One region of the Vibrio sp. genome, then DNA from elsewhere that is predicted to be linked to it. Evidence: predicted binding sites of a transcription regulator. Region 1 holds the regulator's gene; the other holds the start of a gene.
The links. Region 1 encodes PurR, which represses purine synthesis genes. Its sites were predicted from a motif close to TNANGNAAACGTTTNCNTNA; they were not measured.
Positions count from the first base shown of each region.

Region 1 (5,678 bases):
TCTTTGGATCAAACTCCATTTTCGCACGCATACGGCGAATAAGAACGTCGATAGTGCGGTCATTTGGTGCATCGACTCTGTGGCTTATCATGTTAAGAATACGCTCACGGCTCAGTACCTGGTTCGGGTATGAAGATAGAGCAACTAGCAGTTCGTATTCTGCCTTAGTCAATTTTACAGGCTCGCCGGCACGGCTTAGTGCTCGACGTTGAACATCAAACGTCCATTCACCAAAACGTACTGTGTTGCTGTCTTGCTTATCCGTTTCTCCAACACCTGCTGAATTGCGAGCTGCAGAAATACGCCATAACAAGTTTTTGACGCGCACTAAAAGTTCACGAAGCTCAAAAGGCTTAGTTACATAATCATCTGCACCCATTTCAAGGCCGACGATTTTATCAATGCTATCCGTGCGTCCTGTTACCAGGATAATCCCAATGTCTGATTGACTGCGAAGCTCGCGTGTTAACATCAATCCATCTTCTCCAGGCAGATTGATATCTAACATCACTAGATCTATCGCATTGTTCTGTAGTGAATCACGCATCTGCTCGCCGCTTTCTGCTTCACTTACGTGGTAACCTTCATTTTGAAAGTAACCAACTAGCTTGCTACGAGTTACTGCGTCATCTTCTACAACTAATACGTGATAGCTCATTTACACCACTTATTTTACATTGGTCATCGTTTTAACCAGTATTCTATTCATAATCAGTAACATTTCTAGTATTTGTTACTTTAAAACCAAGAAAGATGATTTTTTATTGATTCAAGACAAACCTAGGCTATCGGTTAACTTTTTTCCACATTTACATTTATTTCGTCACAACCAGTGTTACCGCTGTTCATTTTTATTGGGTAAACTATCCGCAGTTATTTTAGGAGTTAAACCTAATGCAAGAAATTAAAGCATTTAATGAAAAACGCGCCGAGATCTACTGGTGGCTCTCTAGCCTGATGGCAAAAGAACTGACTCAGGAAGCTTTAGATCAGTATCACTCTGCAGAAATTCGCTCATTTCTGACTGGTTTGGGTGAGAACGAAGCACTAAAACCTGCCGTTTCTGACGTCATTGACGCTTTGAACCGCCTAATGGACCGAGAGGATGCTCAGCTAGAGCTATCAGCAGATTTTTGTGATTTGTTCCTTAAATCGGATAGAGACTCAGCTTTGCCTTACGCTTCAATGTACATCGGTAAGTCAGGTCTCTTGAATGATGAACCGGCGAGAGAAATTGAAGCGCTGCTCCAACAATATGGAGTGCAGGTAGATGAGAACCTTAATGAGCCCGCAGACCATATTGCCATCGAGCTTGATTTTTTAGGTAACCTAATCATCCGCTCTAACGAGTTGGAGCAAGAAAGTGCAATGGAAGAAGCGTTGGCCGCACAAGATGCATTTATCTGCGATCACCTACTAAGTTGGACACCACAATTTGCTGCGAAATGTAAAAACATTGACGAATTTGGTTTCTATTCTGCTATCGCGAACTTGATGGTCGCATTCTTAGAGCTCGACTCGAGCTACTTAAAAGGTGAATAAACCTTACTTTTTGTGACCCTAAGCGGTAACAAAAGCCTTTTTATTTGCGCTTCTCCAGTTTGCGGTCTAGAATCGTGACCGCAAACGATAAAAATGAATTTAATAAATACAAACCGCTAATTAACAGCGGTTTTTGTGTTTCTGATACTTTCTGCCAGATTATCCTAAACTTAGGAATATTGTTCCGTGGCAGTCATCGACAGGACAGAACCTTATGGCCACTATAAAAGACGTAGCGCGCTTAGCCGGCGTGTCAACGACAACGGTATCTCACGTAATTAATAAAACACGTTTTGTTGCAGAAGCGACCCAAGAAAAGGTCATGGAAGCAGTACAGGAACTGAATTACGCACCAAGTGCTGTTGCTCGTAGCTTGAAATGTAACAGCACTCGTACCATCGGTATGTTAGTTACTCAATCAACCAACCTTTTCTTTTCTGAAGTTATCGATGGTGTAGAGAGCTACTGTTACCGTCAAGGTTATACTTTGATCCTATGTAATACCGGTGGTATTTACGAGAAGCAACGTGATTACATCCGCATGTTAGCTGAAAAGCGTGTAGATGGTATCTTGGTTATGTGTTCTGACTTAACTGAAGAGTTAAGTGAAATGCTTGATCGCCACAAAGATATTCCAAAAGTGGTTATGGATTGGGGCCCAGAGAGCTCCCAAGCAGACAAGATCATCGATAACTCCGAAGAAGGTGGCTACCTAGCAACGAAATACCTTATTGAACGCGGGCATAGTGACATCGCTTGTTTAAGTGGTCACTTCGAAAAAGCAGCGTGCCAAGAACGTATCGCGGGATACCGACGCGCAATGCAAGAGGCCGAACTCAATGTCAACGAAGACTGGATCCTCGAAGGTAACTTTGAATGTGATACAGCCGTACTAGCTGCTGACAAGATCGTCGCAATGGACAAGCGCCCTACTGCAGTATTCTGTTTCAATGACACTATGGCTCTTGGTTTGATGAGCCGCCTACAGCAGAAAGGTATCCAAATTCCTGAAGACATGTCGATCATTGGCTATGACAATATTGAGTTAGCGGAATACTTCTCTCCACCACTAACAACAGTTCACCAGCCAAAACGTCGTGTTGGTAAAAATGCGTTTGAAATTCTGCTAGAGCGCATAAAGGACAAAGAACACGAAAAACGCGTTTTTGAAATGCACCCAGAAATTGTTGAGCGTTGTACGGTTCGCAACCTTAACAAGTAATAACGATATGCGTTTGGCAATATGATTATTGATTAGCCAAACGCATAACCCCCATCAATTTACTGAACCAAGATCACATTTAGTCACTCCAAGTGTGATACTTACCTCAAATATTATTTATTCTTAAATAGTTCGATTAATGCCACGAACAGGGCAAACCATTCCGAAAGGATGGGACGCAAAGCCACCGGCCTTAAGTCATTAGTACAAGGCAGCGGGGTTGCCGATGGCAAATATGCAAAACTAGTACAATAAGATTTCTCGTAATCTAGACGCGTCTTAACACGTAACAGCACTAGACATGGAATTCGTCGATATTTTACGAAGTGTTTTCTTGTATGACACCTTACTGACAAAATTTCTGCATTATTTTGCTACTCTCTCGGACCTGAATTGGTGGCGTATACATATACACCGAGAAATTACAGCATGGATAAACCAATACTAAAAGACTCAATGAGACTGTTTGAGCAACTTGGTCAAATTAAGTCTCGTTCAATGTTTGGCGGCTTCGGCATTTTCGCAGATGAAACGATGTTTGCCTTGGTGGTAAATGACAGACTGCACGTGCGCGCTGATGAACAGCTTACACAGCAGTTTAAAACCCTTGCGCTGGAACCATACGTTTATAAAAAACGCGGTTTCCCCGTCGTAACCAAATATTTTGCATTAACTGATGATCTTTCTTCTGACACCGAACGAACATTAGCGCTTGCTAAACAAGCTTTAAAAGCGGCAAAAGAAGAGAAAAAGATACAATCAAAAGCTAAGCCTAACCGCTTGAAAGATTTACCTAACTTGCGATTAGCAACGGAAAGAATGCTGAAAAAGGCAGGGATTGACGACGTTGAATCCTTGGAAGAAGCGGGCGCAGTCAATGCTTATAAGGCTATTCAGTCTTCTCATTCAGCAGAAGTCAGTGTTGAGTTACTTTGGGCGCTAGAAGGTGCAATAAAAGGTACGCACTGGTCAGTAATACCTCAAACTCGTCGACAAGAGTTACTTAGCAAACTCTCCAACTGATTGATAAAAAGCCAGCATAATGCTGGCTTTTTTACTTTTGATGGAAATTTTCTGCTTCATGACTCGTTCTTATTCCCTATATCAATGATTCCCTATACTTACTTAAGTATGTAACTATAGGGCACAAGTTACCTTGAGCGCAGATTGTATAAGGACGCTGTTATGAACAAAAAATTGATCATTGGCATAGTACTGGTCACTCTTATCGTGTTTTTAGCGATGAACTTTGGCCAATATTTAACACTTGAGAATGCCAAAGCACAGCAACTAGCGCTAGCTGACTACATTAATGAGAATTTTATCTTTGCTGCACTGACTTACTTCGTCGCTTATATCGCGATTACAGCCTTTTCTATCCCTGGGGCTGCGGTTGTGACTTTACTCGGTGCCGCCTTGTTTGGCTTTTGGACGAGCTTGCTGCTTGTTTCTTTTGCCAGCACTATTGGTGCTACTCTTGCTTTCCTTAGTAGTCGCTTCTTGCTACGAGACTGGGTACAAGACAAATTCGGGGATAAGTTAAATGCGATCAATCAAGGTGTGGAGCGTGACGGTGCATTTTATCTCTTTTCTCTAAGGCTAATCCCTGTCTTCCCATTTTTCCTAATTAACTTGCTAATGGGACTGACACCAATCTCTGTCGCTCGTTTCTATGTGGTGAGTCAATTGGGTATGTTACCTGGTACTGCTGTATACCTTAATGCGGGTACTCAGCTCGCTCAGATTGAGAGCTTATCGGGTATTGTCTCTCCATCAGTGTTAGCTTCTTTTGCTCTGCTGGGCCTATTCCCTGTCATAGCCAAATGGGTAATGGCTAAGATAAAGTCTTCTCCTGCAGCACAAAATGGCTCTACATCATGAAGGTTTACTCTGCTAGTAACCCACCCGAAGCTCACATAGTCTGTGAGCTTCTCAGGTCCCAAGGTATTAATTGTGAGGTTCGCGGAGAAGGTATCTTTGGCTTACAAGGCGAAGTGCCTTTTGGAGAAAATAGTGAGCCGTATGTTTGGCTGTTACAAGCGGATAAACAAACTGAAGCGCTTAAAATCATAGAGCAGTTTAAGCAGTCAGATGCGGGTGTTGAGTGGCTATGTGTCAAATGCGGTGAAATGAATGAGTCACAATTTGGTGTGTGCTGGCAATGCGGGACAGCCGCCGATTAAGCAGTTTGGATTTGTTGCTGGATGAACTCTATTGAGTGCTGATTAAATTCATCTGGGCGCTCTACATTACAAACGTGGCCGCAATCCGGAATTTCTAATAGCTTACTTCTACTATGTACTGCGACCATTTCTTTTACAGGCTTTATAAACATATAGTCCCTTTCCCCCATTAAATAGAGAGTCGGGATTGGCAGTTCACGATCCTTAAAGTATTTCATTAAAGGGTTCACTTCCGCAGTCAGGATGAACCAGCGCTTAAACTCTTTCTGACAAAGTTTCTTTGCTTCGCGGATAAACAAGTGACGTGACTCTTTCTGAGTTCGTTGAGGCATGACGATATAAGCAAACAAGCTGTATAACCACATGTAAGGGACTATGTGCTTACACAAGTTACCTAACCTCACCAAAACTTGAGAACGAGTGTTCAGGCGCGTTACAGCTCCGCCAAGAACCATTGATTTAACGCGGTCTGAGGCTAACTCAGCAATATTACGGACAATAATGGTTCCCAGAGACATGCCAACAAAATGAGCAGACCTGATTTTCAAATGGTCCAGCACTTTGAGGATATCTTGCGTTACCGCTTTAAAGGTATATCGATTTGCCATCAATTCTTTAAGCAGTTGGTTAGATTTTCCGTGTCCTCTCAAATCAATCAACAACAAATTAAAATGCTGCTTATAAGCTTTGATTTGTTTAAACCAGATAGATGAACTCCCTCCAGCACCATG
Region 1 covers NZ_CFHWOM010000062.1:7,453-13,130, reverse strand. Annotated here, with positions in the region: gene torR (two-component system response regulator TorR) at 1-658, opposite strand, end outside; gene torD (molecular chaperone TorD) at 895-1,542, shown strand; gene purR (HTH-type transcriptional repressor PurR) at 1,757-2,764, shown strand; cyclic di-GMP riboswitch class I at 2,907-2,992, shown strand; gene AC4MRV_RS19140 (TfoX/Sxy family DNA transformation protein) at 3,194-3,787, shown strand; gene AC4MRV_RS19135 (TVP38/TMEM64 family protein) at 3,950-4,645, shown strand; gene AC4MRV_RS19130 (putative signal transducing protein) at 4,642-4,947, shown strand; gene AC4MRV_RS19125 (alpha/beta fold hydrolase) at 4,944-5,678, opposite strand, start outside.

Region 2 (5,678 bases), on a different contig from region 1:
AGTTGGTGAAGAGATATTCTTTGAACATCAGGCGAACCCACCTCGGTTCGAATCTCTACACCATGAATGTAAAAAGGGCTCTACATTTCTGTAGAGCCCTTTTTTAAAAGTGGTTGGTAAAGAAGGATTCGATCGGAATGGTGTTCCAGCCCCCGGCCTTTTGGTTTCAAACAATAAAAACGGAAAAGGCTCTGCATTTCTGCAGAGCCTTTCTCTAAATATGGCCGGTGAAGAGCCAGATTCTAATTTCAAACGAACCCCACTCGGGTGCGAATCCTATTTCCTCTGCTCAAAAACGACGAAAGCCTGCTATAGAGCAGGCTTTCTTAATATGGTCAGTGAAGAGACATTCTTTGAACATCAGGCGAACCCACCTCGGTTCGAATCTCTACACCATGAATGCAAAAAGGGCTATACATTTCTGTAGAGCCCTTCTTTAAAAGTGGTCGGTGAAGAGGGATTCGAACCCCCGACCCTCTGGTCCCAAACCAGATGCGCTACCAAGCTGCGCTATTCACCGAGATGTTTAACTGAGGAGTTATCCTCGTCAACGGATGCGTATATTACGGATTCTCAGAACTAACGCAACCCCTATTGATTAACTTTTTTAAATTATTAGTTTGTTTGACTAAAACAACATCAACGGGCCACAAACTGTGAGCAAAAACACATCAACCAAAACAAACTAGCAACCTATCGACAACATTTGATCCAGATCAGTGTTGCATATTTAACCACAGTTTACCTTGAGTCCTGTCATCTCACTTTGTACTCGATGGAGGAACTATGGACTTTTGGCTTGATCTCCTATTTGGTAATGCGGTAGGTCTATCTTCAATGATTGTGATCTTTGGAGCCTTAGGTCTAATGCTATTCTATGGCGGTTTTATCATCTACAAAGTGATGAACGACAAATCTCCTCACTAGAATCGCTTAGCCCTATTCTCTGAATAGACATTCGCTATGCACCGAAGTAGATACATTGTCTGCTTCGGTTTTTTATTTTCAACCATTCAATAGTGATCATATCGCAAAGCCTTAGGTATAATAGCTGTATTGATTTCCTACTCTGAGATATCACTATGTCTCACGACGACGATTTTGCCCTTTTCCAACAAATGATGGGCGACGTAAAACCAATTCATCACGATACGGCTGAACTGAAAAAGCAGCACCAAGTTTCTGAAGCTCAACTAGCAAAGCGTGAAGCGGCTATTTGGTTAACGGAAGACGATCCCGAGTACTTATCCATAGACCATGCCGAAATGATTAAACCGGACGACATTATCGAGTTTAAGCGTGATGGTGTTCAAGACGGGGTCTATAAAAAACTGCGCCTTGCCAAATACCCAATTCAAGCACGATTAGACTTACATAAGCGCACGCTTGAGCAAGCTCGTGATGAAGTGGTGAAATTCCTCAAACAATGCATGCAGATGGACATCCGTACGGTCGTTATTGTGCATGGCAAAGGCGAACGATCCAACCCACCAGCACTCATGAAAAGCTTTGTTGCTCAGTGGTTGATGCAAATAAAAGAAGTACAATGCGTGCATAGTGCACAACGCTTTCATGGTGGTACCGGTGCGGTTTACGTGTTGCTAAGAAAAAGTGCAGAGAAAAAACTCGAAACACGCGAACGCCATCAAAAACGATTGGGTTAACCATATTCCAGTGCTAGAATGCGCGCCCTTGATGTGCTGACGTTTTGATCAGCACTTTCTATCAACCGCCGTTGTGAAACGTTAGGAGAACAACATGTCACAAGATAACGCTAAACGCCTCAATAAGTTTATTAGTGAAACTGGTTTTTGCTCACGCCGTGAAGCCGACCGTTTAATCGAACAAGGTCGTGTCACTATTAATGGCAAAGTGCCAGAAATGGGCACAAAAGTCCTACCTGGTGATGACGTTCAAGTCGACAACAAACCAATCTCTGCAGCTACAGACAAACCTGTTTATATTGCGCTAAATAAGCCAACCGGCATTACCTGTACTACCGAACGTGATATTCCAGGCAATATCGTTGACTTCGTTGGTCACAAAAAGCGTATTTTCCCGATTGGTCGTCTAGACAAACCTTCTGATGGTCTTATTTTCCTGACTAACGATGGCGATATCGTCAATAAAATTCTTCGCGCCGGTAACAACCACGAAAAAGAATACGTAGTACGTGTTGATAAGCCAATCAGCGATGACTTCATTAAGAAGATGTCTTCAGGCGTCAACATCCTCGACACAGTAACGCTACCTTGTACTGTGACCAAAGAGACCAAATACTCGTTCCGTATTGTGCTTACTCAGGGACTCAACCGTCAAATTCGCCGCATGTGTGAAGCCTTAGGCTATGAAGTATTCAAGCTACGTCGTGTTCGCATCATGAACATCTCTCTAGATGGCATTCCTAACGGTCAATGGCGTTACCTGAGCGATAGTGAAGTAGCCGAGATTCTAGCTATGTGTGAAGACTCAAGCGGCACAGAAGAAGCGTCTAAGATGGATAGCAAAGGTAAACGCATTCGTCGCGCAACCGATGCTAAGCTATTTGATAGCCGTGAAGAAAACCAAGAATCAAAAGCACGACGTAATCAAAAGCAGCGCACCTTTAAAGGTCGCAACGCAGATGAGTTCCGCCACGCGCCTAACTCTAAGAAAGGTCGTCATAGTGGTAAGCAAGGTGAATTTAAGGGTAAGCCGAGTGGCAATAAAGGGAAGTCTTTCCATAAGCCAGCGTCTGAGAATAGTCAGCGTCCAAGCAAGCCGAAAACTGGCGGCACATTAAGTTTGAAGAAATAATCAGCAAACAAAAAGGGAGCCAATCGGCTCCCTTTTTAAATCATTCACTATCGACCGCTTATAGCGTGCCGAAGATTTTATCACCTGCGTCACCAAGACCAGGTACGATGTAACCTTTGTCGTTTAGCTTCTCATCGATAGCAGCTGTGAACAGCTCAACATCTGGGTGTGCTTTTTCTAATGCTTCGATACCTTCAGGAGCTGCAACAAGCACAAGAACTTTAATCGCTTTACAGCCTTTCTCTTTAAGAAGATCGATCGTTGCGATCATAGAACCACCCGTTGCAAGCATTGGGTCAACAACAAGCGCAATACGCTCGTCCATGTTAGACGCTAGCTTGTTGAAGTAAGGTACTGGTTCCAGCGTTTCTTCGTCGCGGTAAATACCTACAACGCTGATACGAGCGCTTGGCATGTGCTCAAGAACACCGTCCATCATACCTAAACCGGCACGTAGGATAGGTACTACTGTTACCTTCTTACCTTTGATTTGGTCAACTTCAACAGGACCATTCCAACCTTCAATGGTTACTTTTTCCGTTTCAAAGTCTGCAGTCGCTTCGTACGTTAGTAGGCTGCCAACTTCTGTGGCTAGCTCACGAAAGCGCTTAGTGCTGATGTCACCTTCTCTCATTAGACCTAGTTTGTGCTTAACAAGAGGGTGTTTTACTTCAACAACTTTCATTTCCATCTCCGGCTTATGTGGTGATTTTTAAACAAACCTTCAGATTATAAACGATTTCGTTCTCAATTTCTTGCTCTAAGACAAAAGAAAAAACTTGCGCAAACGTTTGCTATATAGGTTTATCCACTGTTAGAATAGCGCCGTTTTCATATCCAACTTAAAAACCGAGGACTTCCCTGTGAGTGCTGATAACACATCTCTTAGCTACAAAGACGCTGGCGTAGATATCGATGCAGGCAACGCGCTTGTTGACCGTATTAAAGGTGCTGTAAAACGTACACGTCGCCCAGAAGTAATGGGTGGTATTGGTGGTTTTGGCGCATTATGTGAACTGCCAACTAAATATAAGCAGCCAGTATTGGTTTCAGGTACTGATGGTGTGGGTACTAAACTTCGTCTTGCTTTGGATATGAAAAAGCACGACACCATCGGTGTTGACCTAGTTGCTATGTGTGTGAACGATCTTATTGTTCAAGGCGCGGAACCGCTGTTCTTCCTAGATTACTACGCAACAGGCAAACTTGATGTTGATACGGCAGCAGACGTAGTGTCTGGCATTGCTGACGGCTGTGTACAAGCAGGTTGTGCGCTAATCGGTGGTGAAACTGCTGAAATGCCAGGAATGTACGAAGGCGAAGACTACGACGTTGCCGGCTTCTGTGTTGGTGTTGTAGAAAAAGAAGACGTAATCGACGGTACTAAAGTAGCCGCTGGCGATGCACTTATCGCTGTAGGTTCAAGCGGCCCACACTCAAACGGTTACTCATTAATCCGCAAGATCCTAGAAGTATCTGGCGCAGACAAAAACGAAGAGCTAGCAGGTCGAACAATCGGTGAGCACCTACTAGAACCAACAAAGATTTACATCAAATCAGCACTGAAAATGATTGAGAAACACGACATCCACGCGATTTCTCACATCACAGGTGGTGGTTTCTGGGAAAACATCCCACGCGTACTTCCTGAAGGTACTAAAGCGGTTGTTGATGGTAACAGCTGGGAATGGCCAATCATCTTCAAATGGCTACAAGAAAAAGGCAACGTAACAACTCACGAAATGTACCGCACATTTAACTGTGGTGTAGGCCTTGTTGTTGCTCTACCTAAAGATCAAGCAGACGCGGCAGTTGAGCTATTAAACGCTGAAGGCGAAAACGCTTGGGTTATTGGTGAGATCGCAAACGCTGCAGCTGGCGAAGAACAAGTAGAGATCAAATAAGCATGAAAAGTATCGTCGTTTTAGTTTCAGGAAACGGTTCTAACCTGCAGGCAATCATTGATGCATGTGACAAGGACATTACTGATGGTCGTGTTACCGCAGTATTTTCCAACAAAGCCAATGTCTATGCTTTAGAGCGTGCTGAAAAAGCCGGTGCTGCGGCACACTTCCTTGACCCTAAAGCCTTCGATACCCGTGATGCTTTTGACCATGAGTTAATGAAGCAGATCGATGAATATAAGCCAGACGTTATCGTACTCGCTGGCTACATGCGCATTCTAAGTGGTGAATTCGTTCGTCACTACATGGGTCGCATGATCAATATTCACCCTTCTCTGCTACCTAAGTACCCAGGCCTTAACACTTATCAACGTGCTATCCACGCCGGTGATGAAGAGCATGGTACTAGTGTCCATTTCGTCACTGAGCAACTAGATGGTGGCCCAGTAATTCTGCAGGCTAAAGTGCCAATTTTCGACGAAGATACTGTCGACACTCTAACTGAGCGCGTTCAAACTCAAGAACACAAAATCTACCCTATGGTAGTTAAATGGTTAGTTGAAGAGCGCTTAGTAATGAAGGATGAAAAAGAAGCCTACCTTGACGGCGAATTGCTCGGAATTCATGGTTACGCGCAAGATTAAAACGGTTTTCAATCCATTTGGCGAGCTCTATGCTCGCCTTTTTTTCATCTCTCGTTCATCTTGAGTTAGGTAAATTCAGATTGAACGCATAGGAGAATAGTCATGGATCTTAAAAGTTTACTCAATCAAGCACTGAACTCTGATTTAGTCCAGCAAGGTCAAAAACAACTCAAACAACAATCCAGCTCAGGTACGCTCAAATCACTTGGTGCAGGCGCAGTTGGCGGCGGATTAGTGAACCTTCTAATGGGCTCAAAGAAGAGTAAAAAGCTTGGCAAAAAAATGGGGATCAACGCGTTAAAAATTGGTGGTGTCGCTGCGCTTGGCGCGTTGG
Region 2 covers NZ_CFHWOM010000085.1:1,869-7,546, reverse strand. Annotated here, with positions in the region: tRNA gene AC4MRV_RS20650 (tRNA-Pro) at 444-520, opposite strand; gene AC4MRV_RS20645 (DUF3149 domain-containing protein) at 787-927, shown strand; gene smrA (DNA endonuclease SmrA) at 1,083-1,664, shown strand; gene rluF (23S rRNA pseudouridine(2604) synthase RluF) at 1,759-2,796, shown strand; gene upp (uracil phosphoribosyltransferase) at 2,855-3,481, opposite strand; gene purM (phosphoribosylformylglycinamidine cyclo-ligase) at 3,660-4,700, shown strand; gene purN (phosphoribosylglycinamide formyltransferase) at 4,703-5,344, shown strand; gene AC4MRV_RS20615 (tellurite resistance TerB family protein) at 5,447-5,678, shown strand, end outside.
Region 2: the regulator PurR is predicted to act here: its motif matches at 3,576-3,595, upstream of purM (phosphoribosylformylglycinamidine cyclo-ligase).